3 regions of the Variovorax atrisoli genome follow, and region 3 is predicted to be linked to each of the others. Evidence: predicted binding sites of a transcription regulator. Region 3 holds the regulator's gene; each other region holds the start of a gene.
The links. Region 3 encodes sigma-54, which starts transcription at its own class of promoters, with help from an activator protein. Its sites were predicted from a motif close to TGGCANGNAANCTGCTTT; they were not measured.
Positions count from the first base shown of each region.

Region 1 (9,741 bases), on a different contig from region 3:
GACGCCGGCGATGCCGCCCCAGAGCGCGCCCGCCGCGCAGGCGCCGAGCATCGGAACGACGAAGGCAAGCCCCCACGGCAGCTGCGCCACGGGTGGCCACAGCGCGAGCGCCGTGGCCGTGATGCCGCCGACGGCAATCTGCCCTTCTCCGCCCACGTTCGTGAGGTTCGCGCGCTCGGCCAGGATGAAACCCAGGCCGACCAGCATGAGCACCAGCGCACGGTTGATCGAGGCAGCCAGCGCATAGGACGAGCCCCAGGCGCCGTCCGCGAATGCGGCGACCGCATCGCCCACGGGCACGCCGAGCGCGGCGATCAGCAAGGCACCGACGCCGAAGGCCAGCAGCACGGCGGCTGCCGAGACCTGCAGGGCGGGGGTCGGCCTGAGCCGCGACCAGGCAAGTACAGGACCGCTCATGGGGCGACCTCCTCTGCAACATCTTCCTTGTCACGGTGCCCGGCCATCCAGGCACCGATGCGCGCGCGGTCGGCGCCCGCCGTGGGGCATGCGCCCATCACCCGGCCCCGGTAGAGCACCAGCACGCGGTCGGCGACGCTCAGCAGTTCGTCGAGCTCCGACGAGATGAGCAGCACGCCGACCCCGCGGTCAGCGGCGGCCCGGATGTGGCCGTAGACGGCCTCGACCGCGCCGACATCCAGGCCGCGCGTGGGCTGCGCCGCCAGCAGGAAGCGCAGGCCCTCGAGCGTGAGCTCGCGCGCGAGCACCGCCTTCTGCTGGTTGCCGCCCGAAAGGCCTCCGAATAGCACGTCGGGGCTGGCGGCGCGCACGTCGTAGCGCTGCATGAGGTCGAGCGCCTCGCGGCGCATGGCCGCGCGGTCGAGGAGGCCGAAGCGCCGGAACCGGTCCAGGCGGTCGAGCATGATGTTCTCTGCGACGTTCATGCCTGTCACGCAGGCCAGCGCGTGCCGGTCTTCGGGCACCACGCCGCAGCCTGCGGCGCTGAGCTGGCGCGGCGTGGCGCGCGTCATCTCGTCGCCGCAGACGAAATAGCGCCCCTCGGTGGGACGCAGCATTCCCGAAAGCACCGCGCCCAGCTCGCTCTGACCATTGCCCTCGACGCCGGCGATGGCCACGATCTCGCCCGGCTCCACCAGCAGGGTGAAGTTGTCTAGGCGCACCACGCCATCGGCGTCGCGCACGGTGAGGCCGTCGGCCAGCAGCGCCGCCTCGCGCGTCGGGCTGCCCGGTGCCGGCCGGGACGCACGAGACGCCCGAACCGGCGCGGCGGCAGGCGCCTGCAGGTCGCGCTGGATCATCGCGCGCACCAGCGCGTCAATGTCCTGTGCGGGCGCGTCCGAGCGCGCCACCACGCGGCCGCCGCGCAGCACGGTCGCACGCCGCGCAACGCGCTGGATCTCCGCCAGCTTGTGGGTGACCAGCACCACGCCGCAGCCCTGCTGCGCCACGCGCGTGCACACCGAGAGCAATGCCTCGATCTCCTGCGGCAGCAGCACGGCGGTGGGCTCGTCGAGCACCAGCAGGCGCGGCTCGCGCACCAGGCACTTCACGATTTCCACGCGCTGGCGCTCGCCCACCGACAGGTCCTGCACCTTCGCATGCGGATCGAGCGCGAGCCCGTAGCGCTCCCGCATCGCGGCGATGCGCGCCGCGCCGGCCTTGCGGTCAAGCACGCCGCGCACCTGGCCGAGCAGCAGGTTGTCGAGCACCGTCATGTCGGGCACGAGGCTGAAGTGCTGGTGGACCATCGCGATGCCGTGCGAAAGGGCATCCGCCGGCGAGCGCGGGCGAAACGTCTCGCCGGCCAGCGTCATCTCGCCCGCGTCCGCGGCGTGCACGCCGAAGACGAGATTGCACAGCGTGGACTTGCCGGCGCCGTTCTCGCCCAGCAGGCAGTGGACCTCGCCGGGATGGAGCGCCAGCGAGACGTCCTGCAGCGCCTGCAGCGCGCCGAAGCGCTTGGACAGCCCCTCCAGCTTCAGCAGCGGCGCGGCGACCGGGGCTGCGGCAAGCCCCGGGCCGCCGTCGCTGATGCCGTCATGGAGGCCGATGGCTTGGCGCTCGTGCATCAGCCCTCCAGCACCTTGATCTTGCCGGACAGGATGTCCTTCTTGATCTGCTCGAGCTTGGCCTTCTGTTCGTCGGTCGCCCCGCAGATGACCATGTCCGACGCGTTCGGCCCCATGGCCAGTCCGAAGGGCTTGTAGCCGGCCTTCCAGGTACCGCCGACGGCCTCCTTGATGGCGTACTGCACCTGGTAGCCGACGCCGGTGATGCTGTAGGCGGGATAGAGCGGATCGGTGCCGCAGCGGTTGGTGTAGCTGCCGATGATCTTCGTGCCCTTCTCCTTGGCCGCCTGCTCCATGCCGCGCAGGCCGAGGTTCAGGATGTGATAGTGCACGTCGGCGCCCTGCGCGATGGCCGCCAGCGTGGCTTCCTTGGCCTTGGCCACGTTGTCGAAGTCGCCGGTGTAGTTCTCGAAGTACTTGATGCCGGGCTTGATGTACCTGGCGCCGTTGCCGAACTCCTTGCCGGCGTTGACGATGGACGGGATCTCCATGCCGCCCACGTAGCTCACCGCGCCGTTCTTCGAGAGCATCGCAGCGGCGGCGCCCGCGACGAAGGCGATCTCGGCCTGCTTGACGTCGTAGCCGGCCACGTTGGCCGTCTCCTCGGCCTTGTTGCCGCCGACGATCGAGAAGTGCGTCTTGGGGAAGCGCTTGGCCACCTTGAGCACGGCCGCCTGGGTCTGGCCGCCGACGCCGATCACGAGCGCGTTCTTGCTGGCCAGGTTGGTCAGCGCCTGCTCCATGTCGGCGTAGTTGATGTTCTCGATCATCTGCACCTTGATCCTGGCACCGTACTCCTTCTGTGCGGCCACGAGGCCGTCGTAGCCGGACTCCATCCATCCCTTGTCCGACTTGGAACCGGGAATGAGGATGCCGACCGCGATCGGATCGGCGGCCGAGGCCGGCAGGCTCAGCACGAGGGTGGTGAAGGCGCTGACGCCTGCGAGGACGGCGGCGCGGCGGGAGAGGGACGGAATCTGCATGGCATGCCTTTCGCTAGTTGGAGGGTTAAGTAACTAATCAATTACTTACCGACAACGCATCGCAATAACAGTGCCAGTGAATTCGCCGATTTTTTGCCGCATATCGGTGCGGCGACCGCAACGAATGCACCAGCCTGCGGCGATGCGCCCTTCGCCCGCACACCACCGGAGCCTTTGATGAAACGCCACCCCTATCTTCCCGATGCCCGGCCCGACGGCGCCCTGGGCCTGGGCCAGCAGTACTACTGGGTCGCCAGCGAGCGCGAGGTCGACATGTCCGTGGAGCCGCCCGCGCCGCTGCGCGCCCGGGTGCAGGCGCAGCCGCAGAACGTGGTGCTCGACCTGCGCCGCACGGCCATCGTCATCATCGACCTGCAGAACGACTTCTGCACCGAGGGCGGATGGGTCGACCACATCGGCGGCAACTACGCGGCGGACCGCACGCCGATCGCGCCGCTGCAGAAGCTGCTGCCCGGGCTGCGCCGTGCCGGCGTGCCGGTCGTCTGGGTCAACTGGGGCAACCGCCCGGACCTGGCCAACATGCCGCCCAACCAGATCCATCTGTACAAGAACAGCGGCACGGGCGTCGGCCTGGGCGACCCGCTGCCCGGCGGCAAGGGCCACGTGCTGCAGAAGGACTCGTGGGCCGCGGCCATCGTGGACGAGCTCGCACCGCACGAGGGCGACTTCCTGGTCGACAAGCACCGCATCAGCGGCTTCTGGGACACGCCGCTGGACAGCATCCTGCGCAACCTCGGGGTGCGCAGCATCCTCTTCGCGGGCTGCAACACCGACCAGTGCGTGCTGCACACGCTCACCGACGCCAACTTCCTGGGCTACGGCTGCGTGATGCTGAGCGACTGCTGCGCCACGAGCTCGCCGGACTTCTGCACCGAGGCGACGATCTGGAACGTCAAGAAGTGCTTCGGCTTCGTGACCGACTCGGCCGCCGTGCTCGCGGCGCTGCCCGCCTGATGCACACGGCGACAGCGCACGGATCGGGCGGCTGGATGCCCGGCCCCCGCTGCGAGCGGCCCGCCACCGGCAATGGCGCGCTGAATGGGGTGCGCCTGGGCGTGAAGGACCTGATCGACATCGCAGGCGCAGTCACCGGCGGCGGTAACCCGGACTGGGCCGCCAGCCACGCGCCGGCCGTGCACGACGCGCCCTGCGTGGCCGCGCTGCGTGGCGCAGGCGCGCGGGTCGTCGGCAAGACGATCAGCGACGAACTCGCCTTCAGCCTGGAGGGCGAGAACGCCCACTACGGCACGCCGCGCCATCCGCGCGACCCCGATCGGCTGCCCGGTGGGTCGTCCAGCGGCAGCGCCGCCGCGGTCGCATGGGCGGAGGTCGACCTGGCGCTGGGCACCGACACGGGCGGCTCGGTGCGCGTGCCGGCGGCGTTCTGCGGGGTCGCCGCGATGCGGCCCACGCACGGCCGGATCCCGCTCGACGGGGTTTTACCCTTCGCACCGAGCTACGACACGGTGGGGTGGTTCGCGCGCGATGCCGACCTGCTGCGCCGCGCCGGGCAGGCGCTGCTCGGCACCGAAGCCCGCATCGGCGGCGACCGGTCCGCGCCGCCCCTGCGCCTGTGCGTGGCCACGGACGCACTGGCGCTGGCGGAGCCCGCGGTGCGCGAGCCGCTGGCCGCGTGGGCCCGCCTGATGCGCATCGACAGCGAGCGCAGCGCCTATGGCGGCGGCGACTGGCGCGACTGGTTCGAAGCCTATGCCGTGCTCCAGGGCCTGGAGATCCAGGCCCACGTCGGCCCGTGGATCCACCGACGGCGGCCGCGTTTCGGCGCCGCCATCGCGCCACGCTTCGAGGCGGCACTGGCGCTCGATGCCGCGCAGGGAACGCGCTGGAGCGACTGGCGCGCGCAGGCCGCCGCGCGGCTGGCGCAGAGGATGGACCCCGACGAGGCATGGCTGATTCCCGCCGCACCCTGCCTTGCGCTGTCGCGCCGGGCCGATGCGGCTCAGCGCGACGCCTTCTACGAGCGCGCACTGGCGCTCGGCGCGGTGGCCGGCCATGCGGGCCTGCCGCAGGTGGTGTTTCCGCTGCCGGCTGCCGAGGGCCTGCCGCCTTGCGCATCCTTCATCTCGGCCAGGGGCAATGACGAACGGCTGCTCGAACTTGCCGCGACACTAGCGCCTGCATTCCCATCCACACCATGAGCAAACTTTCCCCACGGCAGGCGCCGGCCCAGGAGACGATCGCGCGGCGCGACGCCGCACTCACGCGCGCGAAGCTCCTGGAAGCCGCGATCGACGAGTTCTCGAACGAGGGCTACAGCGGCGCGCGCACCGAACGCATCGCACGGCTCGCCGGCACGAACATCCGCATGCTGTACCACTACTTCGGGAGCAAGGACGACCTGTACGTCGCCGTGCTCGAAGCGGTGATGGCCGACCTGCGGCACGAAGAACTCCGGCTGGACCCTGAGGCCGAGGAGCCGCTGACCGGCCTGCTGCACATCGCCGATTTCGTGGACCACCACTTCGCGACGCACCCGCGGCTGCGCAAGCTGCTGGCCTTCGAGAACCTCAACGAGGCGCGGCATCTCGCGCGCTCGAACCGGATCCCGGAGATGTCGTCGCCGGTGATCGCGCTGATCCGCCGCCTGCTCGTGCGCGGGGTGGCGGCCGGCGTCGTGCGCAGCGGCATCGATGCGCTGCACCTGTACGTGGCGATGGTGAGCCTGTCGTACTACGGCCGCGCCCATGCGTTCACGCTGTCGCGCATCTTCAACAAGGACCTGCAGGCCGCGGCCTGGCAGAAGGCGCACCAGAAGATGACCCGCCAGATGGTGGCGGCCTTCCTGACGCAGGCGCCATGAACGAACTTCCGCATGACTGCTTCCATGTCCGCTGAGCCCGCACACCAGCCCGCCGCCCCTGCTTCGGCCACCTCCCGGCGAGGCATGGTGACGAGCCCCCATCCGCTGGCCAGTGCGGCGGGCCTGGAGGTGCTGGCCGACGGCGGCAACGCCATCGAGGCCGCCATCGCCATGGCGGCGGTGCTGTGCGTCGTGTGCCCGCACTTCACCGGGCTCGGAGGCGACGGCTTCTGGCTCATCGCGCAGCCCGGTGCGCCGGTGCGCGGCATCTCCGGCATCGGGCAGGCCGCCGCAGCACTTCCGCCGCTGGCGGGGCCGGTCCCGCTGCGCGGCGGCGCGTCGGCATTGACCACGGCCGCGGCGGTGGACAGCTGGGCCCGGGCCTTCGACATCTCGGCGCGCGACTGGCAGGGCCGCCAGCGCTGGGCCTCGCTGCTGTCTCGCGCGATCGAGCATGCGCAGGAGGGCTTCGCCGTGTCGGCCTCGCAGCGCTTCTGGCACGAGATGCGGGCCGCGGAGGCGCAGCACTGGCACGGCTTCGACGCGGCGTTTCCCACCGGCTCTTTGCAACAGCAGCAGCAGCAACAGCCCGGGCTTGCACGCACGCTGTCGCGGCTCGCATCCCAGGGCCCGCGCGAGTTCTACGAAGGCGAAGTCGCGCACCGTCTCGCGGCCGGCCTGCAGGCCGCGGGTTCGCCGCTCACGCTGGACGACATGCGAAACACCCGCGCCCGGGAAGTGACGCCGCTGGCCGTGCCCTACCGCGGCGGCACGCTGCTGAGCCTGCCGCCGCCGACGCAGGGCTTCGCCACGCTGGAAGCCATGGGCATCCTCGGCGAGCAGGATTTCTCCGGCATCGCCGAAGGCAGTGCCGAGCACTTCCACCGGATGGTCGAGGCGATCAAGCTCGCCTTCGTCGACCGCGACCGCTTCCTCGCCGACCCCGATTTCGCCGAGGTGCCCGTGCAGCGGCTGCTCGACGCCGCCTACATTCGCCAGCAGGCGGCGCGGGCGCAGGCCGACGCACGGGCGATGCCCTGGCCCCAGCGGTTCCGCCAGGGCGACACCGTGTTCTTCGCGGCCGCGGATGCCTCCGGCCGCGGAGCGGGCGTGCTGCAGAGCATCTACTACGACTGGGGCAGCGGCGTCGTGGCCGGCGACACCGGCGTGCTGTGGCACAACCGCGGCGCGGCCTTCCACCACGATGCGAGCCATCCCAATGGGCTGCGCGGCGGCAAGCGGCCCTTCCACACGCTGAACCCCATCGCCTTCATGCGCGACGGGCGGCCCGAGCTGTTGCTGGGCACGCAGGGGGCGGACGGACAGCCGCAGACGCTGGTGGCGCTGCTCACGCGGCTGATCGACTTCGGCCTGGACCCCGCGCAGGCGCTGGCACGGCCCCGGTTCCTGCTCGGGCGGACCTTCTCCGACAGCCGCGACAGCCTGAAGCTGGAGGAGGACGTGGGAGCGCAGGTCATGGCAGCGCTGGCCGCGCGCGGCCACGAGATCGCGCCCATCGCCGCGCACAGCCCGCTGGCAGGGCTGCCCGGCGTGATCCGCTTCGAAGCCGACGGCAGCCTGGCGGGCGCGCACGACCCTCGCGGTGATGGGGTCGCACTGGGTCTCTGAATGCCGGGCTGCCGGCAGCCCGGCCCTCAGGCCTTCTTCGCCCAGGCGCTGCACCACCCCTTGGCGTTGACCTGCTTGCCGGGGAAGAGCGCGCAGTTGCCCTGCGGGTCGGTCGGCTTCGATTGCCACAGCGCGCAGCCGTTGCACAGCTGGGCGTTGTCGTGCTTCGGGAATTTCTTCGCGTCGGCCCTGGCCGAATCCGCGACATAGCCGAGCGCCACGGCCTGCGGGTCCTTCTCGTCGAGCTGGGCCTGCGCGAACGCACCGGAGGCGCAGGCGGCGGCGCCCGTCGCGGCGAGGGTCAGGATGAAGATGCGGCGGCTGGATGTCATCGTGGAACTTTCGTCGTGTGTGGAACGGGTGCAAGGCCGTCCGGCGCGGCGCTGCGCTCATTCAGCCCCGCCAGCACGAGAACGCCCGTGGCCAGCAGCGTGGCGATGCAGAACCCGACGACCTGCAGGATTGGGTTCGATGTGATGTTGTTCATGGGACGACCTCGCGTTGGATGTCTGGACTGGCCTGCGCTCATTCTTGAGCGGCCTGCTGCATGCGGCCTTGCGCAGGATCAACCGCGTGAATCGCGCGCGGGCCGACGGGCGCGGGCGATGCGTCGACCGGCCCCACCTCGTACAGCAGCTGCCCGTGGATGCCGGCCAGCGAGATCGCGCCGGTCAGCACCGCGACGAGGCTGGGCGCGCAAAGCAGCGGCAGCTGCTCGATGGCGGCCCAGCGGAATGCGTCCATCTCGGGGCGCCGCCGTCCTGAACGGTCGGTGTAGAAGCTGGAGCACACGCAGGTCTTCGCCTCGAAGTGATTCACCAACACCGCGAAGAGCCAGAGGTCCTTGTTGCTGCGGTAGCGAAAGCGTCCGAGCTCCCTCAGCTGCCGCGGCACGAGCCGCAGGCCGCATTCCTCGGCGGCCTCCCGCGCGGCCGCCTGCGCGCCGGGCTCCTCCCCTTCCCTCATGCCCTTGGGAATGTCCCAGTAGCGGCTGCCGCTCGCGTGGCAGAGCAGCAACCGGGCCGCCGCATCGAAGACGAGGACGCCGCAGCTGATCGATCGTTCCATCGCGAGAGCCTCAGGGGGTCGGCACGGCGGCTTCGCCTGCGCGCCTGGCCATCGGCGCACGCGCAGCGCTTCGCGGCAGGATCGCCACATAGCTTCGGGCCGAGCCGCGCACGACGAGCAGCGCGACCGTGTCGCTCTCGGCGACGGAGCGGATCGCCGCATCGAAGTCCGCGAGGCTGGCCACTTCCACGTCGTTGACCGCGATCAGCATGTCGCCGTATCGCAGCCCCGCGAGCTGCGCCGAGCCCGAGACCGACTGCACATAGAGCCCGGGCGATGGCAGGCTGATGCCCAGCACGCCCTTGCGCTCGGCGAGTTCCAGCCCGAAGCGCGTTTCCTGCGCGAAGGTGCGCCCGGCCGGCCGCGGCGGGTCGTCGGGCGGGTTCTCGAGCACGCCCACTTGCACCGTCAACGGCGCGCTGTGGCGCCAGATCTTCAGCGCGACGCGGCTGCCCTTGCGGGCGGCGGCCACGCGGTTCTGGATGTCGGCATAGCCCATCGGGGCATCGGCGTCGACGGCCAGCACCACGTCGCCGCTGCGCAGCCCTGCCTCCGCGGCCGGGCTGTCCGCGTCCACGCGCACCACCAGCGCACCCTGCGCGGCGGCGAGGCCGAAGGCCGGCGCCAGGTCGGCCGTCAGGGGTTGGGTGCGCACGCCGATGTGGCCCCGCCTCACGTGCCCCGTCGCGCGGAGTTCGTCGGCGACGCGCATCGCCGTATCGATCGGCAGGCTGAACGACACGCCGAAATATCCGCCGCCGGGCGAGTAGATCATCGAGTTCATGCCCACCACCTCGCCCCGCTCGTCGAACAGCGGCCCGCCCGAGTTGCCGGGGTTGAGCGCCACGTCGGTCTGGATCAGCGGCACGCCGCTTCCTCCGGGCATGTAGCGCGGATTGGCGCTCACCACGCCCGCCGTCACGCTGCGCTCGAACCCGAAGGGCGCTCCCATCGCCGCGACCCACTCGCCGGGGCACAGCACGCTGCCGCGCCCCAGCGCGACGACCGGCAGGCTGCGCGCCGACACCTTGAGCAGCGCGACATCGCTGAGGCGGTCGGCTCCGGCCACCTCGGCATCGAAGCGGCGCTGGTCGGCGGTGACGACGGAAATCGACCGGGCGCCGGCCACCGCGTGCGCGCTGGTCAGGATGTATCCGTCGCTGCCGATGAT
Region 1 covers NZ_JACIBG010000007.1:380,597-390,337, reverse strand. The annotation lists gene FHY06_RS24940 (ABC transporter permease) at 1-417, opposite strand, end outside; gene FHY06_RS24935 (ABC transporter ATP-binding protein) at 414-2,048, opposite strand; gene FHY06_RS24930 (BMP family protein) at 2,048-3,031, opposite strand; gene FHY06_RS24925 (cysteine hydrolase family protein) at 3,209-4,006, shown strand; gene FHY06_RS24920 (amidase) at 4,006-5,211, shown strand; gene FHY06_RS24915 (TetR/AcrR family transcriptional regulator) at 5,208-5,873, shown strand; gene FHY06_RS24910 (gamma-glutamyltransferase family protein) at 5,898-7,502, shown strand; gene FHY06_RS24905 (high-potential iron-sulfur protein) at 7,529-7,834, opposite strand; gene FHY06_RS24900 (hypothetical protein) at 7,831-7,989, opposite strand; gene FHY06_RS24895 (NUDIX domain-containing protein) at 8,028-8,570, opposite strand; gene FHY06_RS24890 (trypsin-like peptidase domain-containing protein) at 8,581-9,741, opposite strand, start outside.
Region 1: the regulator sigma-54 is predicted to act here: its motif matches at 3,090-3,107, upstream of FHY06_RS24930 (BMP family protein).

Region 2 (9,741 bases), 340 kb from region 3:
AGGCTGCAGCGCTCGCACGATCTGCGACTGGCGCTCCGTTTTCTGTAGCGAATCGTGTTGCGTGGGGGTCAGCGGCGCGTTCATGCGGCGGCCTCTTTCTTTATTTCTTGCTCGCGGGATGTCTCGTGTTTACCGCACTCTACGGACATTCCGGCCGAGCCGGGTTGATGGTTTTTCGCCGGCAGCTTGAAAGAACTTCGCGCCCGGCCGTCCGGTTCAGCGCAGGCTCTGCCCCAGCCAGTCGGCGAAAGCCGCGCACTCCCAGCGCTCCAGCGTGCCCGGCTGCCAGCAGATGTAGTGCCGGTGCGGCGAGACCACCGCCTGGTCGGACAGCGCCACCAGCCGCCCCGACTCGAACCACTCCGCACCCAGCTTCTGCCGCACAAGCGCCACGCCGAAGCCGCTCGCGGCCGCGTCGTACATCAGCCCCAGGTCGTTGAACTGCGAGCCGATGGCGGGCTCGGGCTGGTCGATGCCGCAACTGGCGAACCAGGTGCCCCAGGGTTCGAGCGGGCTGCGGATCAGGCGCGCGGCGGCGATCTCGGCCGCGCTGCGAAAGCCCGTGAAGGGGCCGAACTCGTTGAGGTAGCTCGGGCTGCAGGCAGGCACCACCTGCTCTTCGATCAGCAGCCGGTGCTCGCAGTCGGCATAGCCGCCGGGGCCGTAGCGCACCTCGAGGTCGGCCTGCTCGGCCGTCACGTCGAGCAGCGGGATCGACACCTGCAGCACCAGCTCGATGTCGGGATAGATGTTGCGGAACAGCTCCAGCCTCGGCATGAGGAACTGCCGGCTGAAGGTGGGGGTGACCGCGATGCGCAGCCGCGTGGCGCGCTGCGCGGCACTGCCGCCCAGAGGCGTGGCCTGCAGCGCCGCGAGCCCCGTTCGCACGTTCGCGAGATAGGCGGCACCATCGGCCGTGAGGCTGAAGTCGCCGCGGCCGAAGAGCTTGAAGCCGACATGCGATTCGAGCTGCCGGATGCGGTGGCTCACAGCGCTGGGCGTGACGCACAGCTCGTCGGCCGCGCGGCCCGCATGGCGCAGGCGCGCCACGGCCTCGAAGGTCAGCAGGCACTGGATCGGCGGGATGTGCTGCAGGGCCATGCGTGGCGCCCGGTGCTGCGTTCTCGGTTCGGCTCGGCTCAGTCTTCGAAGAAGCTGACCGGCAGGCCGGGCGTGTCGACGCGCATCGAGATCACCGTGCCCGAGGCGGGCCGCTGCGCGATCTCGGCGGCGGGCCTGCCCTTGCGGCCGCTGGTGACGAACAGCGTCTTCAGGTCGTCGCCGCCGAAGCAGGGCATGGTCGGGCACTGCACGGGCACGGGCACCGCGGCGACGATCTCGCCCGTGGGCGCGAAGCGCAGCAGCTGCGCGCCTTCGAACATGGCGACCCAGTAGTTGCCCTGCGCGTCGACGGTGGCGCCGTCGGGGCGGCCCTGGTAGCCCAGCGGCGCATCGACGGTCCAGCCCTCGCGCTTGGCGTCGAACTGGTGGAACACGCGGGCGTGCGAGAGCGAGTTGGCCTCGGCATCCCAGTCCCATGCGCAGACCACGTGCGCGGCGGTGTCGGCCCAGTAGAGGGTGCGCGCATCGGGCGAGAAGGCCAGGCCGTTGGCGGTGGTGGACTCGTTGGCCATCTGCGTGAGCGTGGGCGAGACGCCTGTGCCGGGGCGCGCGTCGAAGCAATAGAGCGCGGCGTTGGCGCGGTCCTTCGCCTCGTTGAGCGACCCACCCCAGAAGCGGCCCAGCGGGTCGCACTTGCCGTCGTTGAAGCGCATGGTGCGCACGTCGTGCTCGACGCGCGCCATCACGGCCAGCTCGCCACCCCATTCGCGCGCACGGTAGATGCCGTCGCGCAGTGCGATCACCAGGCCGCCGCTGCGCGCGGGCGCCATGCAGCCGGGTTCGGTGGGCAGGGGCCAGCGCTCGACCTTCGCGCCCGGCGACCCGATCTCACCGCGCGTGCGCAGCACTGCACGGCCGGGAATGTCGAGCCAGTAGAGCGATCGTTCTTCGGGATGCCAGAACGGCGATTCGCCGAGCTCGCAGAGGCTGTCTTCGATGGAGGTCCACATGGTGGCGAGATTTTGCTCCCGCCCGCCGGGGCCCCGGACAAAAAAAAGCCCGCTGGCGCCGAAGCGCTCGCGGGCTGAACATCCAAAGGAGACCTCGCTTGAAACTTTTTCTTCAGTCGGGGAACACCGCGGAACCGGCTTTGCCGGGCCGCTGGTGTTGCCCCCTGCAAGGGGGAAGGCGCGCGCGACACGAAGTGCGCGAAGCCTGGGGGTTTACCTGTTGTATGCGGTCTCGCCGTGCGAGGAGATGTCGAGGCCTTCGCGCTCTTCTTCTTCCGACACACGCAGGCCGAGGGTCAGGTCGGCGATCTTGTAGGCGATGAAGGCCACGACGCCAGACCACACGATCGTGAGCAGCACGCTCTTGATCTGGATCCAGACCTGTGCGCCCATCGCGAAGGTGTCGGGGGTCGCGCCGCCGGTGCCGCCCAGGCCCTTGGCCGCGAACACGCCGGTCAGGATGGCACCCAGGATACCGCCCACGCCGTGGACGCCGAACACGTCGAACGCGTCGTCGGCACCGAGCATACGCTTCAGGCCGCCCACGCCCCACAGGCAGACCAGGCCGGCCAGCAGGCCCAGCACGATCGAACCCATCGGACCGACGAAGCCGGCGGCGGGCGTGACGGCCACCAGGCCGGCGACGGCACCGGATGCTGCACCCAGCATCGAGGCCTTGCCCTTGTGCAGGCTCTCGCCCAGGATCCACGACAGGGCCGCGGCGGCGGTGGCGAGCACCGTGTTCACGAAGGCCAGGCCGGCGACGGCGTTGGCAGCACCGGCCGAGCCGGCGTTGAAGCCGAACCAGCCGACCCACAGCAGCGAAGCGCCGACCATGGTGAGCGTGAGCGAGTGAGGCGTGAAGGCTTCCTTGCCGTAGCCGACGCGCTTGCCGACCATGTAGGCGCCGACCAGGCCGGCCACACCGGCGTTGATGTGCACCACGGTGCCGCCGGCGAAGTCCAGAGCGCCGTCCTTGCCCAGCAGGCCGCCGCCCCACACGATGTGGGCGATCGGCACGTAGCTGAAGGTGAACCACAGCACCGAGAACAGCAACACGGCCGAGAACTTGGCGCGCTCCGCGAAGGCGCCGACGATCAGCGCCACGGTGATGGCCGCGAAGGTGCCCTGGAAGGCGACGAACACGTATTCGGGAATCGTGGTCAGCGCGCCGAAGGTCTCCTGCGTGATGCCCTTCATGAAGATCTTGTCGAATCCTCCGAAGAAGTTGCCGTCACCCGAGAAGGCCAGGCTGTAGCCGTAGACGGCCCACAGGATGCTGATCAGCGAGAAGATCACGAAGACCTGCATCAGCACCGACAGCATGTTCTTCGAGCGGCCCAGGCCGCCATAGAACAGCGCGAGGCCGGGGATGGTCATCAGGATCACGAGAAGGGTCGAAGTCAGCATCCAGGCGGTGTCGCCGGAGTCGATCTTCGGAGCGGGGGCCGCGGCGGGCGCAGCAGGAGCTGCATCGGCGGCGGCCGGGGCTGCCGCTGCGGGAGCAGCAGCCGGGGCGGGCGCGGCGGCAGCGGGTGCCGACGCGGCCGGAGCCTCGGCGGTTGCCGCGGCGGGAGTCTGCGCGAAGCCGGTGGTACCGGCAGCCAACACGCTCAAGCCGAGCGCAAGAGAGACAAGCAGTTTTTTCATAGTCGTTGTTCTTTCGGGCCAGGACTCGATCAGAGGGCTTCGCGGCCCGTTTCGCCGGTGCGGATGCGAACGACCTGTTCGAGGTTGTAGACGAAGATCTTGCCGTCGCCGATCTTGCCGGTGCGCGCAGCGCCTTCCACCGCCTCGATCACGCGATCGACGAGGTCGTCGGAGACGGCCGCTTCGATCTTGACCTTGGGCAGGAAGTCGACCACGTATTCAGCGCCGCGGTAGAGCTCCGTGTGGCCCTTCTGGCGGCCGAAACCCTTCACCTCGGTGACGGTGATCCCCTGCACGCCGATGGCCGACAGCGCTTCGCGCACTTCGTCGAGCTTGAACGGTTTGATGATGGCTGTGACCAGCTTCATGAGTTTTCTCCTTCGGATGGAAATGAAGTGGCGCGGCAGCTTGGGCCACGCCTCGTTGTTGTATGGCTTACAGCGTCTTCGTCAGCGTGACGATGAAGCGGGCCTTGTTCGGCGAGTAGTAGGTCGTGCCGAAGGTGCCGAAGCCGAAGTCGACGCCCGGGTTGCTCACCGCGAGGTACGAGTTCTTCTTGTTGGCGCCCTGGACCGAGCCGGTCAGCGACAGGCCGTTGCCGAAGTCGTAGCTCGCGCCGATGTTGTAGTCGACGTAGCTCTTGTAGCCCAGGCTGCGGATGTCGCTGGACATGTTGGTGAAGCCCACGGCGGCCTTCAGCGTGACCTTGGGCACGATCTCCTTGCTGTACGACAGGTTCAGGTAGCCCGTGTTCGTGCCCTTCAGGCCCGAGCCGGCCTTGTTGCCTGCGTAGCCGAAGTAGTCCTTCGACACGGTGTGCGAGTACTTGGCGGTGAAGGAGCCGAAGCTGTCGTTCGCGTAGGTGGCGCCGACGTACAGCTCGGTGGTGTTGCCCGAGGAGTTGCCCGGGTAGATGTAGGTGAGCGCACCGACGTCCATGTCCAGCGGGCCGGCCTTGAACTTGTAGCCGCCGTAGACGTCCATCTCGATGCTGTTGCCCTTGAGCCAGTTGACGCTGGAGTTCCAGTTGCCGACGTAGAAGCCGCTGTCGCCGAAGGCGTAGTCCAGGCCGCCCTGGATGGCGGGCTTGAAGCCCTTGGTCTTGGCGTAGTCGTTCTTGCCGATCATGTCCTGGTCCTGGCCACGGAACTTGTAGTTCGTGGTGATCGACACGTTGCCCGTGAGGTTCGGTGCGGGTGCCGCAGCCGGTGCTGCTGCGGCGTCGGTCGTTGCAGTCTGCGCCAGGGCCGCGCCGGACGCGGTCAATGCGGTGGCCAGAACGATCAGCGCCTGGGCGGCGGTACGGTGCGTCATCAGGGAACTCCTCGAAGGTGTGTTGTGGGACCGAGGGGTTCAAAGCAGGGAGCGTGCCAAAGTGCACGAATGCCTCCTCTCGCAACCGCCCCCACGTCGTGGTTGAGAGCCAAATCGTTACAACACCTGTTGCGAGTGGTTGCAGATGCACGGTGCGCCGCACCACCGCGGGAACGCCCAAAAAGTGCGCACCATCTTGGGGAGAGGGAGAGGAATGGGACTGTCTTTGGTGCAAAGCCGCGCCTTGCTGGGTCTTGAAGCGGCCAGTGTCACGGTAGAGGTGCATCTGGCGAACGGTTTGCCCAGCTTCACGCTGGTCGGACTGGTCGAAACGGAGGTCAAGGAGGCGCGCGAGCGCGTGCGCTCGGCGCTCCAGAACGCGGGGCTGGAATTTCCCAATAACAAACGCATCACGGTCAACCTCGCGCCGGCCGACCTGCCGAAGGACTCCGGGCGCTTCGACCTGCCCATCGCGCTGGGCATCCTCGCCGCCAGCGGCCAGATCGACGACGCGAAGCTCGCCGGCCACGAGTTCGCCGGCGAGCTCTCGCTGTCGGGTGAGCTGCGGCCCGTCCGCGGCGCCCTGGCCATGGCGCTCGCCCTGCACACGCGCGGCGTCGCGACCCGGCTGGTGCTGCCCCTGGAGAGTGCGCTGGAGGCGGCCCTGGTGCCGGGCGGCGAGGTCTACGGCGCGAAGCACCTGCTGGACGTGGTGCGCCAGTTCGTGGCGACCGACGAGGAAGCCTCCCAGCTGCCCGACACCGCGGACGACGGCTGGGCCCGCATCCACGCCGCGCCCGACGTGGCGCCACCCCGCTACGCCGACCTGGCCGAAGTCAAGGGCCATACCGGCGTCAAGCGCGTGCTCGAGATCGCCGCGGCGGGCGGCCACAGCCTGCTGATGGTGGGCGAGCCCGGCTCGGGCAAGTCGATGCTGGCCCAGCGCTTCGCCGGCCTGCTGCCCGCGATGCACATCGACGAGGCACTGGAGAGCGCCGCAGTGGCCAGCCTGGGCGGGCGCTTCGCGACGCAGCGCTGGCGCGTGAGGCCTACCTGTGCTCCGCACCACACTGCGAGCGCCGTGGCGCTGGTCGGCGGAGGCTCGCCGCCGCGCCCCGGGGAAATCTCGCGCGCGCACCATGGCGTCCTCTTCCTCGACGAATTCCCCGAGTTCGCCCGATCCGCCCTCGAAGCGCTGCGCGAGCCGCTGGAGACCGGCACGATCACCATCGCGCGCGCCGCGCAGCGCGCCGAGTTCCTCGCGCGCTTCCAGCTCGTCGCCGCGATGAACCCCTGCCCCTGCGGCTATCTCGGCTCCTCGGCGCGGCCCTGCCGCTGCACGCCGGAACAGGTCTCGCGCTACCAGGGAAAGCTCAGCGGCCCGCTGCTCGACCGCATCGACCTGCACATCGAAGTGCCGCCGGTCTCGGCCCAGCTGCTGCTCGAAGCGCCTGCGGGCGAATCGACCGACAGCATCCGCGAACGCGTCGTCGCCGCACGCGAGCGCGCGATGCAGCGCCAGGGCCATGCCAACCAGTCACTGCACGGCGCGGCCATCGACCGCCACGCGGCCCTCGACGACACGGCCCGCGCATTCATGTTCAACGCCGCCGCCAAGCTCGGATGGTCCGCGCGCAGCACGCACCGGGCGCTGAAGGTGGCGCGCACGATTGCGGATCTGGCAGGGTCGGAGGCGGTGCAGGTCGGGCACCTGGCGGAGGCGGTGCAGTACCGAAGGGCGCTGCGCGGGGCTGCCTAGAAGTAGAAGAAGAAAAAGAAGAAGAGCTTCTCGACGCGACCCTCAGCTCACCAGCGAATCGATCCACTGCGCTGCATGAGTCCCGCCCTGCTCGAAGTAGTGGGTGTGCGCGCCGATGCCCATGCACACGTCATGCTCCGATCCGTAGGGCCCCGGCGCGAAGGCCGGCGCCGGGTTCCAGAGCGTCGCATGGCCGCCCACGGTGTCGATCGCAGGAGGCGGGTCGCACCATAGCCAGCGGCCGACGTAGTCGCCGGTGGTGTACAGGTTGACCCACCGGTTGGCGCCGACGTCGCGGGCGAGCGGGCCGCTGTTGCCCGGCGTCCTGGCCCGGCCCACCCATTCGTAGAGAAGCGGAAAGCGCGCCGCGTACAGCTGCCGCAGCGGGCAACCCGCGGTCAGCAGGTGAAGCTTGCCCTGCAGCTGCGGCCACAGCCGCGTGACGCGGTCCTCGATGCCGGCATCGGCCTGCCATTGCGCGCGGTGCTGCAGGTAGCGCAGGAGTTCGGTGGAGATCACCGTGCCCTGGCTGTGCGCCACGATCACGATACGGTCGTACTGTTGCGCCACGAGGTGTTCGAGCAGCGCCACGTAGCGCGAGAAGATCCGGGCGCGCGGGATGGCGTGGCGCGGGAACTCGCGGAAATGGTTGTCCACGTCCAGTGCCACGTCGAGCGGCAGCCGCAGCCAGGGCACGTAGCGGGACAGCACCCCGCCGAAGGCCGAGAGCGCCGCGGCCGCGGTGGCGGCACTGAGTACCAGGGGCTTGAGCACGCTCTCCGACAGAGGCCCGAACCATTCGATGTACGCGCCGCCTATCAGGTCCTTCGGCAAGATGCCGCAGCGCGCCAGCAGCAGCACGACGCCGACGACGGCAGCCACCACCACGCTGGTTGCCGCAAGCCCGGTGACGACGGCTTCGAGCCGGCGGTAGCCGCCGCTGAGCCAACGCCCCAGATCCTGCGCCGTGCCTACGCCGTTCCTGATTTCGGCGAGCACGCTGGGCACGAGCACCACGATCATGTAGAGCAGCAGCGCCAGCGTAAGGCCTGCCGCGAGCACGAAGGTCTCGGTGCTGCGGAGATAGCGCTGGTGCAGGAAGTTGGAGCCCTTGTCGAAACAGCCCGAGGCCACGTCGAAGATCAGCGGGCAATACGAAGTTCCCTCTGCGCCGAATTCCACCAGCGTGGTGAGCAACGCCCAGATCGCCATCGAGAGAGCGACGAAGGAAGCCATGGACACCATCAGCCCCAACCGCCCGGTCGCCACGCTGCCGCGCGCGGCATCGCCGTCACGAGCCGCGATCTGTCCAAGGACGAACCACAGCAGGAAGGGCACGACCGCCGCGGCCCACCAGATCACGATGCCCAGCAGCATGAACTCGAATGCGCGCATGCCGGCGCGCACCCAGTCGTGCAGGTCGACCGCTTGCGCCCTGGACGCGAACGTGGCCGACACCAGGTGCCCCAGCAACAGCAGCGTCGTGGCCGCGAGGAAGGCGAGCCCCACCGCGCGCATCGCCGGGAAGCGCGCGGCCGCCACCCGCAGGACGTAGTCGAACAGCAGTCCGAGCAGCGCCAGGCAGCCCACGCCCACCACCCAGTGCGCCGGCACCCAGTGCAGCAGCGCCGTGGCGGCTATCGCGCAGGCTGCCGCAGCGAAGCGGTTCGCAGGCCGCGCACCATACCGGTAGCAGTACCACCACAGCGCGAGCGCCGGCGCTGCCACGGCCAGCACCGTGCGCAGCACGGCGGTGTGCGGCTGCGCTACGCCCCAGGCGACGATCAGCAGCCCGATGAGCAGCAGCTGCGAGAACAGGTTGGCCAGCAGGTTGGAAAAGGCCCAGTCCAGCCCTCGCTGCAGGTTCGCCAGCCATTGCCAGCGGCGCGGTGGCTTGCCGTCCGGCTGCCGCAGCCCGGCCTCGGCACTCGCGCGATCCACTGCATCGCGCCCCAGCAGCGAGAGGCGGAACACGACGGTGAAGAGTTCGGTGACGATGCGCGGCAGCACACCCGACAGCCGCGACAGGTCGGCCCAGTACATCTCGTGCACGTCCACCTGCTGCGGCGATGCGCCCGCAGCGGATGCGGTGCGGGTCATGCGGATGCGAGCGGCTTCGTAGGCCTCGTTGTCGGCGCCCTTCCACTTGGAGAGCAGGTAGTCGCTGAAGGCGATGCCCGCGTCGGCCGAGACCATGGCTCTCGGCGTGGGACCGCGGTTCCTGGCGCCAGCGGAAGCATCCAGCCTGCCCTTGCCGACGATCCACTCATCGCGCACGAAGTCCGAGCGCAGCGATTGCTCGAAGGCCTTTCCCATCGAGTCGGGCGCCTGCATCGATGGCTGGACGCGCCGCGTCGAGCCCGGAGGCAGCGGCTTCGACGAGCGGTTGCCGGCCATCGCCTTCAGCGGCGGCACCGCCACGATGAAGCTGTCGCAGTCGCCATGGCTGTAGCGAGCCGACGGCGTGCCGGCATTCACCATCAGCGAGGCGATGGCGCGCGCAGTGTCGCCGGATTTCTGGTCGGCGACGCCATGGATGGCGACAACGGCCACGCGCTCCGAACGGCGCGCGGCGGCAGTCCCGGGCCGCTCTTCCTCTTCGCTGCTTGTCGTAGCGCTCATGGTCGTCCTCCTGCTCGCCGATGGCCGGCTGCGGTGACACCCACGGGAAGGCGGACTGGCCGAGAGAGAAAGAAAGAAGAGATCAAGCCGGCTTCGCGCGGGAGCGACGCATTCTTCCCGCGCGGCCACGCGCAGCGCCATCCCGCAAAAGCAGGATGCGGACTATGGCCAAAGCCCTGTCGGGCCGCCGGATCCGGCTACTTGAACTCGTGGCTCACCACGGGCGCCGACTTGCTGTCCTGCACCGTCACGCGCTGCCGGTACACCTCGAGATCGCCGTTGCGCACCTCGATGTTGTAGATGCCCGGTCGCAGCGACAGCGAC
Region 2 covers NZ_JACIBG010000004.1:464,285-474,025, forward strand. The annotation lists gene FHY06_RS17345 (FAD-linked oxidase C-terminal domain-containing protein) at 1-84, opposite strand, end outside; gene FHY06_RS17350 (LysR substrate-binding domain-containing protein) at 217-1,101, opposite strand; gene FHY06_RS17355 (SMP-30/gluconolactonase/LRE family protein) at 1,140-2,072, opposite strand; gene FHY06_RS17360 (ammonium transporter) at 2,286-3,722, opposite strand; gene glnK (P-II family nitrogen regulator) at 3,752-4,090, opposite strand; gene FHY06_RS17370 (TorF family putative porin) at 4,158-5,036, opposite strand; gene FHY06_RS17375 (YifB family Mg chelatase-like AAA ATPase) at 5,251-6,795, shown strand; gene FHY06_RS17380 (hypothetical protein) at 6,838-9,417, opposite strand; gene FHY06_RS17385 (serine/threonine protein kinase) at 9,615-9,741, opposite strand, start outside.
Region 2: the regulator sigma-54 is predicted to act here: its motif matches at 5,078-5,095, upstream of FHY06_RS17370 (TorF family putative porin).

Region 3 (9,741 bases):
GCGGCTACAGGAGGCTCTCCGGCGTCAGCGGGGCCAGTATCTCGAGCATGGTCCGGTCCCAGAAGCGGGAATCGGGCTCCTCGGTCAGCACCGTGAGCTTGCCCGCATCGTCGCTGACCCATTCGATGCGCGACTCGTTGCTGCCCTCGGCGAAGCGCAGCCTATAGGCGCCCTGCTGCTTGAGCACGTCGATGAGCTTCAGCGCCTGCTGGGCCATCTCGGGGCTGCGGATGAAAAGGCCGATCTCGGTGTTGTGCGTTTCCGAGCGCGGGTCGAAGTTCATCGAGCCGACGAACAGAATGCGCCGGTCGATCACCGCCGACTTGGCATGCAGCCTGCCCACCGAGGTGCCGAAGAGGCCCAGCCTCACGCTGCTGCGGGTGCGGTTGGTGCTCAGTTCATAGAGGTCGGCGCCCAGCTTGAGCATGTCGGGCCGGTAGCGGCGGTAGGCGGTGTGCACCAGCGGCTCGTCGGTGGCGGCGAGCGAGTTGGTGACCACGCTGATCTTCACGTTGCGCCCTCGGATCTCGCGCATCACCTCCAGCCCCGAGGCGCCGGGGATCAGGTAGGGCGAGACGATCGTCACTTCCGAACGCGCGCGCCGCATCTGCTCGACCACGTTGTAGCGCACGCTGTCGACGTCCAGCAGCGGCACGCCGCCATACGAGGCGGTCTTGCCGATCACGCGCTCGGGCGAATCGGCATAGGCTTCGGCGGTGGTCCAGATCAGGCCGAGCTTGCCGGCGTCCAGGTCCTCGGCCATCGGGCTGTAGCCCAGCAGGTCGTTGGGGGCGGGCTTGGGCGGCGGGGGCGTGGTCTCGGGGCCGGTGGCGAGCTCGAAGCGCTGCTGAAGCTCCTCGCGCGAGAGGCTGCTGCCCACCACCGACTGGATAGGCCGCACGTAGACGCTGTTCCAGTACTGGTCGAACAGGCTTCCAAGGCGCGGGACCAGCGCGCCGGTGACGAAGGTGTCGAGGTCGATGAAGTTCTCGCCCGAGGTGCGCCTGAAGTACTGGTTGCCGATGTTGCGCCCGCCCGCCACCGCCATCGCGCCATCGGCGATGAACAGCTTGTTGTGCATGCGGCGGTTGACGCGGCTGAAGTCGAAGAGCGAGGCGGTGAAGCGCTTCAGCAGGCTGCCGCGGCCTGCCGGGAAGGGGTTGAACAGGCGCAGCTCCACGTTGGGCGTGGCGGCCAGGCCCAGCAGCAGTTCGTCCTCGCCGGAGGTATAGAGGTCGTCCATCAAGAGCCGCACGCGCACCCCGCGCTGGGCGGCGTCGCGCAGGGTGCGCAGCAGGTAGCGGCCGGTCTCGTCGTTCTCGATCTGGTAGTACTGCACGTCCAGCGTGCGCTGCGCGCGGCGCGCGAGCTGGATGCGGGTGTCGAAGGCGAAGTCGCCGCCGGGCATCAGGCGGAAGCCGCTCAGGTCGGGGTCGGGCTGGGAGGCCAGCGCGATCCTGCCGAGCGCCGTGTCGGCCGAGACGGCGATGGTCTTGGTGGGCGGGCGCGGGGCCTCGTCGGGCAGCGTGGCGCAGCCCGTGACAAGCAGCACGAGCAGGGCGAACACCGCAGCCACCATCCAACGCCACGCGAGCCCATTCCAGGAACACCGCGGAACCGGCTCCGCCGGTCCGCAGGTGTTGCCCCCTGCAAGGGGGTTGGCGAAGCGACACGAAGTGCGCATAGCCTGGGGGTGTGCCAGTTACAAGGCTTTGCGCAGGTTGGCGGGCGCGATGCGCAGCGCCTCGCGGTACTTGGCGACGGTGCGGCGCGCGCACTCGATGCCCTGCTCCTTCAGCATCTCGGAGATCTGGCTGTCCGACAGCGGCTTCTTCACGCTTTCGGAACCGACGAACTGCTTGATGAGCGCGCGCACCGCGGTGCTCGACGCGTTGCCGCCGGTCTCGGTGCCCAGCGCCGAGCCGAAGAAGTACTTGAGCTCGACCGTGCCGAAGGGCGTGGCCATGTACTTGGCGGTGGTCACGCGCGAGATGGTCGATTCGTGCAGGCCCAGCTCGTCGGCGATCTCGCGCAGCACCAGCGGGCGCATGGCGAGCTCGCCGTGCACGAAGTAGCTCTTCTGCCGCTCGACGATGGCGTTGCTCACGCGCAGGATGGTGTCGAAGCGCTGCTGGATGTTCTTGATGAACCAGCGCGCCTCCTGCAGCCGCTGCGACAGCGCCTGGCTGCCCTCGCCCTTGTGCGACTTCAGCGCGCCGGCATAGATGTCGTGCACCCGCAGGCGCGGCATCACGTCGGGGTTGAGCATCACGCGGAACTTCACGTTGGTGCCGCGGCCGGTCTTGGTGACGATCACGTCGGGCACGATGACGTTGCGCTCCACGTCGACGAAGCGCCGGCCCGGCTTGGGCTCCAGCCGCGCGATGACCTGCAGCGCCGAGCGCACCAGCTCCTCGCTGCTGCGGGTGAGCGTGGCCAGGCGCTTGAAGTCGCGGCGCGCGAGCAGCTCCATGGGCTGCTTGCAGATGGCCAGCGCCGTCTTGCGGACCAGTTCCTCTTCCTCGGTCTCGTCGTCGCTCGCCATGGCGCGCAGCTGGATGCTCAGGCATTCGCCGAGGTCGCGCGCGCCGACGCCGGCGGGCTCCAGGCTCTGCAGCAGGCCCAGCGCCACCTGGAAGTGGTGCACGAGGTCGTCGAATTCGTCGTTGTCGTCGCCCGCCAGGCCCGAGGCCAGCGCGGGCAGCGAGTCTTCGAGGTAGCCATCCTCGTTGAGCGATTCGATGAGGAAGCGCAGCGCGGCGCTGTCGCTCTCGTTGAGCCGCAGGCTCAGTGCCTGGCGGTGCAGGAAGGACTGCAGCGACTCCTGGCTGCGCGCGAGCTCGGTGGCATCGGCGCGCTCGTCGTCGCCGGCGTTGTTCTGGCGCGCGGGCGCGTCGCTGCCCCATTCGCTGTCGTCAGGCGCCATGTCGACGGTGCCATCGCCTTCCCAGTCGGGCTCGCGCTCGGCGATCTCGGCGGCGGGGCCGTCGGCGTCGGCGACTGCCGTGCCTTCCGTGGAAGAAGTCGCGCTGCTGCTGCTCGCGGCCGAGGGGGCGAAGTCGCCCTCGCCGTCGGCGCCATCGCCGCCGTCATCGCGAGGGACCGGCGCGTCGGCGGTGTCGAGCCCGAATTCCTCGCGCACGGCCTCCTCGGCGGTGCGCTCCAGGAACGGGTTCTCGTCGAGCATCTGCTCCACTTCCTGGCTCAGCTCGAGCGTGGAGAGTTGGAGCAGCCTGATCGACTGCTGCAGCTGCGGCGTGAGCGCCAGGTGCTGCGAAACGCGAAGGGACAACCCCTGCTTCATGAGAAGACGGCTCCCCCCGAGGCAGCACGCCGCGCGCCACGCCAGTTCCCTGCCGGGAGCGGGCCGGCCGCTTCGGGCGGCCGTGCACACCAGCCCTCGCGAAGGGGCTCCACGCGCATGGCGACCACGCTTGCCGTTGACCCTCGCAACATGATCACATCCGGAAGTGCTCGCCCAGGTACACCCTGCGTACCTCGGCGTTGTCGACGATCTCCGAAGGCGTGCCTTGTGCCAGCACGTGCCCGTCGCTGATGATGAAAGCGTGGTCGCAGATGCCCAGCGTCTCGCGCACGTTGTGGTCGGTGATGAGCACGCCGATGCCGCGCTCCTTCAGGAAGCTGATGATGCGCTGGATCTCGATCACCGCGATCGGGTCGATGCCGGCGAAGGGCTCGTCCAGAAGAATGAAGCGCGGCTGCGTGGCCAGGGCGCGCGCGATCTCGACTCGGCGGCGCTCGCCGCCCGACAGCGCCATCGCGGGCGAATCGCGCAGGTGGTCGACGCGCAGGTCGACCAGCAGGTCGGTCAGGCGCTCCTCGATGTGCTCCTTCGACAGGGGAACCAGCCTGCCTTTCGCGTCGGGCTCGCTCTGGAGCTCGAGCACGGCGCGCACGTTCTCCTCGACCGTGAGCTTGCGGAAGATCGAGGCTTCCTGCGGCAGGTAGCTCAGCCCCATGCGGGCGCGGCGGTGGATCGGCATGTGCGCGATCGGCTCGCCGTCGATGGAGATGTCGCCGGCGTCGGCGCGCACCAGCCCCACGATCATGTAGAACGAGGTGGTCTTGCCCGCGCCATTCGGCCCGAGCAGCCCGACGACTTCGCCCTTCTGCACGTCGAGCGAGACGTCCTTCACGACGGTGCGGCTGCCGTAGCTCTTCTTCAGGCCGCGCGCGACCAGGCGGCTGCCCGGTGTGCCGCTGGCGTCCTGGGTTCCTGCGGATTCGATCACTTGCGCGTGTCTCCCTGGTCACTGAGCGTGGTGCTCGGGCGCAGGCCGGCGCCGGGAGCCGGGGTGGGCGCCGGCGCAGGGGCCTTGGCACCGCCGGCCGGAGCCGGAGCGCCCGGGGCCGGCGCGGTGGCGGCCTTGGGAGTGAGGATGGTCCGGACGCGGCCGCCAGGGGCCGAGGCGTTGACGGCGGTGTTCGGCGGCACGGTCGAGCCGTTGACGGTGTAGGTGTCGTTGCTCTGGTCGTAGACGATCAGCGCGCCCTGGCTCTCGTCGTTGGGCGTGGCGCCCAGCAGGCGGCGCATGACGGCGTTGCGGATGAACTTGACGTTGTCGGCGCGGCTGTCGTACTCGATGACTTCCGACTCGCCCTCGATCCACTCGTCGGGCGCATTGCGCTTCTGCTTGTAGTAGGCCCGCTTGCCGGGCGCCGCAGTGACCACGCCGTACTGGTAGCCCTCGGCGTCCTGGCGCACATCCAGCCGCGCGCCACGGATGATGATCGTGCCCTTCGTCACCAGCACGTTGCCGGTGAACACGCTGGTCTGCTTCAGGTCGTCGTAGCGCATCGCGTCCGACTCGATGTTCATCGGCTTGGAGCGGTCGGCGGTCTCGGCCACGGCGCCCGACGCGAGGCCTGCCAGCAACAGGGCGCCGGCGGCCAGCCGGCCGATGCGACGCAGGAAGGAGGTGGTGGGGTGAGAGTGCAATGTCATAGAGGCACGAAACTTGCTCGGCATTGTATGCGGCTGCGTGCTCCTGCCCCGCCCGCACAGATGAAAAAGCCCGCCTAGGCGGGCTTGACTTTCTTCCCGGCTTCATGCCCGAACACCGCGGAACCGGCTTCACCGGGCCGCCGGTGTTGCCCCCTGCAAGGGGGAAGGCGCGCGACACGAAGTGCGCGAAGCCTGGGGGTCAGCCCTTCTTGGCCTCGCCGATGAGATAGTTCACGACCTGAAGCACCTTGGTCATGTTGCCGGCGGTCTCGCCGTCGACATACCAGCGGCCGGCCACGGCCATCGCCGGCACGCCCGCCACCTTGTAGGCGTCGGTCAGCTGCGAGGCGCGCTTGGCCTTGCTGGCCACGCCGAAGGAGGTGAAGGTTTCCTTGAACTTGGCGGCGTCCAGGCCGTTGGCGGTGGCCCAGGCGATGATGTTGGCGTCGCCGTTCACGTTCTGGCGCTGCGCGTGGATCGCGTTGAACACCTTCGGCTGATACTCGTCGACCTTGCCCATGGCTTCGAGCGTGTAGTACAGGCGCTGCTTGGCCTCGACGTCGTTGCCCACGAAGGGAACGGGAATGCGGCGGAAGGAGACTTCCTTCGGGATCGTCTTGAGCCAGGCCTCCAGCGACGGCTCGAAGTCGTTGCAGTGCGGGCAGTTGTACGAGAAGAACTCGACCACCTCGACCTTGCCGGCGGGCGCGTCGACCGGCACGCGCTTGTCGAGCACCAGGTACTCGGAGCCGGCCTTGGGCACACGCGCCTGGGCGTGGGCCGGGTTGACGCCCAGGGACAGCAGCCCGAGCGAGGTTGCGGCCAGCGAAAAGTCACGACGTTTCATTGAAAGAGCTCTCCAGTTATTACGGCAGACTGAGCCGGCGCGCGGCGGGGAGTTCCCCCGCATCCGGCGCGCCCGAGGCTGTGGATGGTGGCGGCAAACGCCGCGCGGCGAAGTTTGGGGGCTATTCGTGTCGGTTGCCGGGCAGATGACGCCGCTCAGCGCTGCACGCGGACCAGCGCCGAATCCATGCCGCCGCCGTCCAGCCGTTCCTTGAGGCGGTCGGCGTCGTCCTTCTTGTTGAAGGGGCCGGCGCGCACGCGGTAGACGGTGCGGCCCGCCTGCTCGCGCTCGGTGACCTTGGCCTCGACGCCCATGAGCGACAGCTTGGCGCGCTGGGCCTCGGCATCCTCGGTGGTGCGGAAGGCGCCGGCCTGCACGAAGTACATGAAGGGATCGAGGCCCGAGCCGCTGCTGCCGGCGTTGCTGCCACTGCTGCTCGGCGCGGCCGACGCGGTGGTCGTGCTGCCGGAGCCGGAGACGCTGCCCGACCGGGCTCGGGCCAGGTCGCCCAGCGGGTCGTTCGACGGCGGCAGGGCGTTGGCCTCGGCCGGCGTCGGTGCGGTGCGCGGCGGCTTGGGCGCCACCACCACGGGCACCGGCGGCGCGGTGCCGGGCGAGGCGCCGCCGGGAGCGGCGGCGGTGTTGCCGGTGGCGGGCTCGCCGGTGATCGGGTTGACCGGGCCTGCCGGGGCGGCCGGCGTCGCCGGCTTGGGTGCGCCGGCCTTGCCGGCCAGCGGCGCGTTCGGGTCCCAGTCGCGGTTCTTGCGGGCCTCGGCCTCGTCCTGCTCGGCGCCGCCGCGCTGCGTCTTGGTCACGAACGGGATCGGCACCTTGGTCACGTAGACCGCGATGCCCAGCGCGACGCCCAGGCCGAGCACCAGCCCGATGATCAGGCCGATGACGATGTTGCCGCGTTGACTTCTTGTCTTCTTCATGGTGAGGGGGTTCACATCTTGCTCGGTGCACTGACGCCGAGAATCGCGAGGCCATTGTGCAGCACCTGCGCGGTCGCGGCGACCAGCGCCAGGCGGGCCAGCTTCACCTTCTCGTCGTCGACCAGGATGCGTTCGGCGTCGTAGTAGCTGTGGTAGCTGGCGGCCAGTTCGCGCAGGTAGAAGGTCACGTCGTGCGGGGCGAAGTCCTTCGAGGCGGCCGTCAGCATGGCCGGGTATTTGGCCAGCACCAGCATCAGCGCCTGGGCGGCCGGGCTTTCCAGCGGCGACAGGTCGACGTCCTTCAGCGATGTTGCGTCGCCGCCCCAGCCGGCAAGCACCGAGCAGATGCGCGCATGGGCGTACTGCACGTAGTAGACCGGGTTGTCGTTGTTCTTCGTCACCGCGAGGTCGACGTCGAAGGTGTACTCGGTGTCGGGCTTGCGGCTCAGCAGGAAGAACCGCACCGCGTCGGTGCTGGTCCACTCGATCAGGTCGCGCAGCGTGACGTAGCTGCCGGCGCGCTTGCTGATCTTGACCTCCTCGCCGCCCTTCATCACGCGCACCATGGTGTGCAGCACGTAGTCGGGGTAGCCCTCGGGGATGCCTTCGCCCACGGCCTGCAGGCCGGCGCGCACGCGGGCGATGGTGCCGTGGTGGTCGGTGCCCTGGATGTTGATGACCTTGTGGAAGCCGCGCTCCCACTTGGCGATGTGATAGGCGACGTCGGGCACGAAGTAGGTGTACGTGCCGTCCTGCTTCTTCATCACGCGGTCCTTGTCGTCGCCGTAGTCGGTCGACTTCAGCCACAGCGCGCCGTCCTGCTCGTAGGTCTTGCCGGCGGCCACGAGCTTGCGCACGGCGTCCTCGACGCGGCCGCTGGTGTAGAGGCTGGACTCGAGGTAGTACTGGTCGAAACGCACGCGGAAGGCCTGCAGGTCCAGGTCCTGCTCGCGGCGCAGGTAGGCCACGGCGAACTCGCGGATGGCGTCGATGTCCTCGATGTCGCCGCTGGCGGTGACTTCGCGGTCTTCCGACTTGACGGTCTTCTTCGCCTTGAAGTCGGCCGCGATGTCGGCGATGTAGTCGCCGTTGTATGCAGCCGCCTTCTCGCCGCTGGGCCACTCGGGGTCGCCCGGCTTGAAGCCGCGCGCGCGCAGCTGCGTGCTGTTGGCCAGGGTCTGGATCTGCACGCCGGCGTCGTTGTAGTAGTACTCGCGCCAGACGCTCTCGCCCTGCGAGGCGCGCAGGTTGCAGATGGCGTCGCCCAGCGCCGCCTGGCGGCCATGGCCCACGTGCAGCGGGCCGGTCGGGTTGGCCGAGACGAACTCCACCAGCACCTTCTCGCCGGTGGCCGGCTGTTGGCCGAAAGTATTCCCGGCCGACAGCACCTCGCGCACGATCTGCTGCTTGGCAGCCGTCTTCAGGCGGATGTTGAGGAAGCCGGGCCCGGCGATCTCGATGGCGTCGACCCACTGGGCGAACGCGGGGGTCGCGAGCAGTGCGGCGCGCAGCTCCTCGCCCAGGTCGCGGGGCTTGCGCCCCAGCGGCTTGGCGAGCTGCATGGCTGCCGTACAGGCGAAATCGCCGTGCGCGGCCATCTTGGGCGACTCGAACGCGGCCTTGGGGCCGGCGCCGGGCGAGAGGGATTCGAGCGTGTTCGCGAGCGCCGCGAGCAGCTCCTGTTTGACCAATAGCATCCTGAAATTTTACCGGGGGCAAACCCGGGATCAGTTGACGATGGTCATCCGATCGTTGCCTTGCGCCGTTACGATGGTCGGCCCCGAGGCGGGGAACCTGTCACAACTCAACCTAGCGAGGACACATCACCATGAAGAAGCTCCTTTCCCTGCTTGCACTCGGTGCCTGCCTTTCCTTCGGTGCAGCACAGGCTCAAGACAAGGCCGCCGCGCCGGCCGCCGCACCCGCGGCAGCAGCCCCCGCCGCCGGCGCAAGCTGCGAAGCCAAGGCCGTGGACAAGAATGGCAAGGCCCTCGCCGGTGCCGCCAAGGCCAGCTCCATCAAGAAGTGCGAGAAGGAAGCCAAGGCCGCCGCCGCTCCCTCCTGCGAAGCAAAGGCCGTGGACAAGAACGGCAAGCCGCTGGCCGGCGCCGCCAAGAACAGCTTCGTCAAGAAGTGCACCGCCGACGCGGCAAAGGCCTGATCGGCACCGCGCTGGCTGCAAAGCCATGAAGGAAGGCCCGCGAAAGCGGGCCTTTTGCTTTGCGCGGCCGATCCCGGGCTACTTGCCGAAGCCGCGCGCCAGGAACACCGCCACCAGCGGGATCAGCGCGATCAGGTGCGCCTGGACCATCACCAGCTTGCGCGTCTTGACGATCTCGGCCTCGGGCGGCAGCTTGCCGGTGGCGCGCAGCGTCTTGCGCCAGCGGAAGTACGTGAGCGTCGGGAAGATCGACAGCACGCCCACGATGATGAAGAGCCCCAGCTTCACGTGCAGCAGCGGGTTGGTCCAGTACCAGGCCGTGCCCTTCACGCCCCACCAGGTGCGCGCGATGCCGGTGGCCAGCACCGCGATGGCCGCGATGCCGTAGACCATGTCGACCTTGGCCAGCCGCTCGACCACCGCCGCGTTGAGCCACTGCACGCGGCACAGCGCGGCCTCGCTGGAGATGAAGACGACCATCGTGAGGATGGCGAGCAGGTGAAGGTACGCAAGGATGGCTTCCAGGGTCATCGGTGGAGCTTTCAGGATGGCTCGCCCCCAAGGCTGCGCGCACTTCGTGTCGCTTCGCCACCTCCCATCCGGGGGCGACACCCGAGGCCCGGCGAAGCCGGTTCCCCGTTGTTCCGCGAAGGACCTCGGCGGCTGTCAGCGTGGGGGCGTATCAGCCGGATTTCAAATGTGAACAGATTGTGCAGCCGTTGGCTGAACTCAGGCCCTTCCGCCCCAGAAATCCGGGTTGCCGTACTGCTCCTTGAGGAAATCAAGCCACAGCCGCACCCGCAGCGGCATGTGCTTGGCGCCCGCGAACACC
Region 3 covers NZ_JACIBG010000004.1:120,607-130,347, forward strand. The annotation lists gene FHY06_RS15775 (phospholipase D family protein) at 5-1,579, opposite strand; gene rpoN (RNA polymerase factor sigma-54) at 1,703-3,304, opposite strand; gene lptB (LPS export ABC transporter ATP-binding protein) at 3,459-4,253, opposite strand; gene lptA (lipopolysaccharide transport periplasmic protein LptA) at 4,250-4,966, opposite strand; gene FHY06_RS15795 (thiol:disulfide interchange protein DsbA/DsbL) at 5,166-5,813, opposite strand; gene FHY06_RS15800 (SPOR domain-containing protein) at 5,969-6,748, opposite strand; gene argS (arginine--tRNA ligase) at 6,760-8,445, opposite strand; gene FHY06_RS15810 (hypothetical protein) at 8,577-8,909, shown strand; gene FHY06_RS15815 (DUF2214 family protein) at 8,988-9,440, opposite strand; gene FHY06_RS15820 (LysR family transcriptional regulator) at 9,639-9,741, opposite strand, start outside.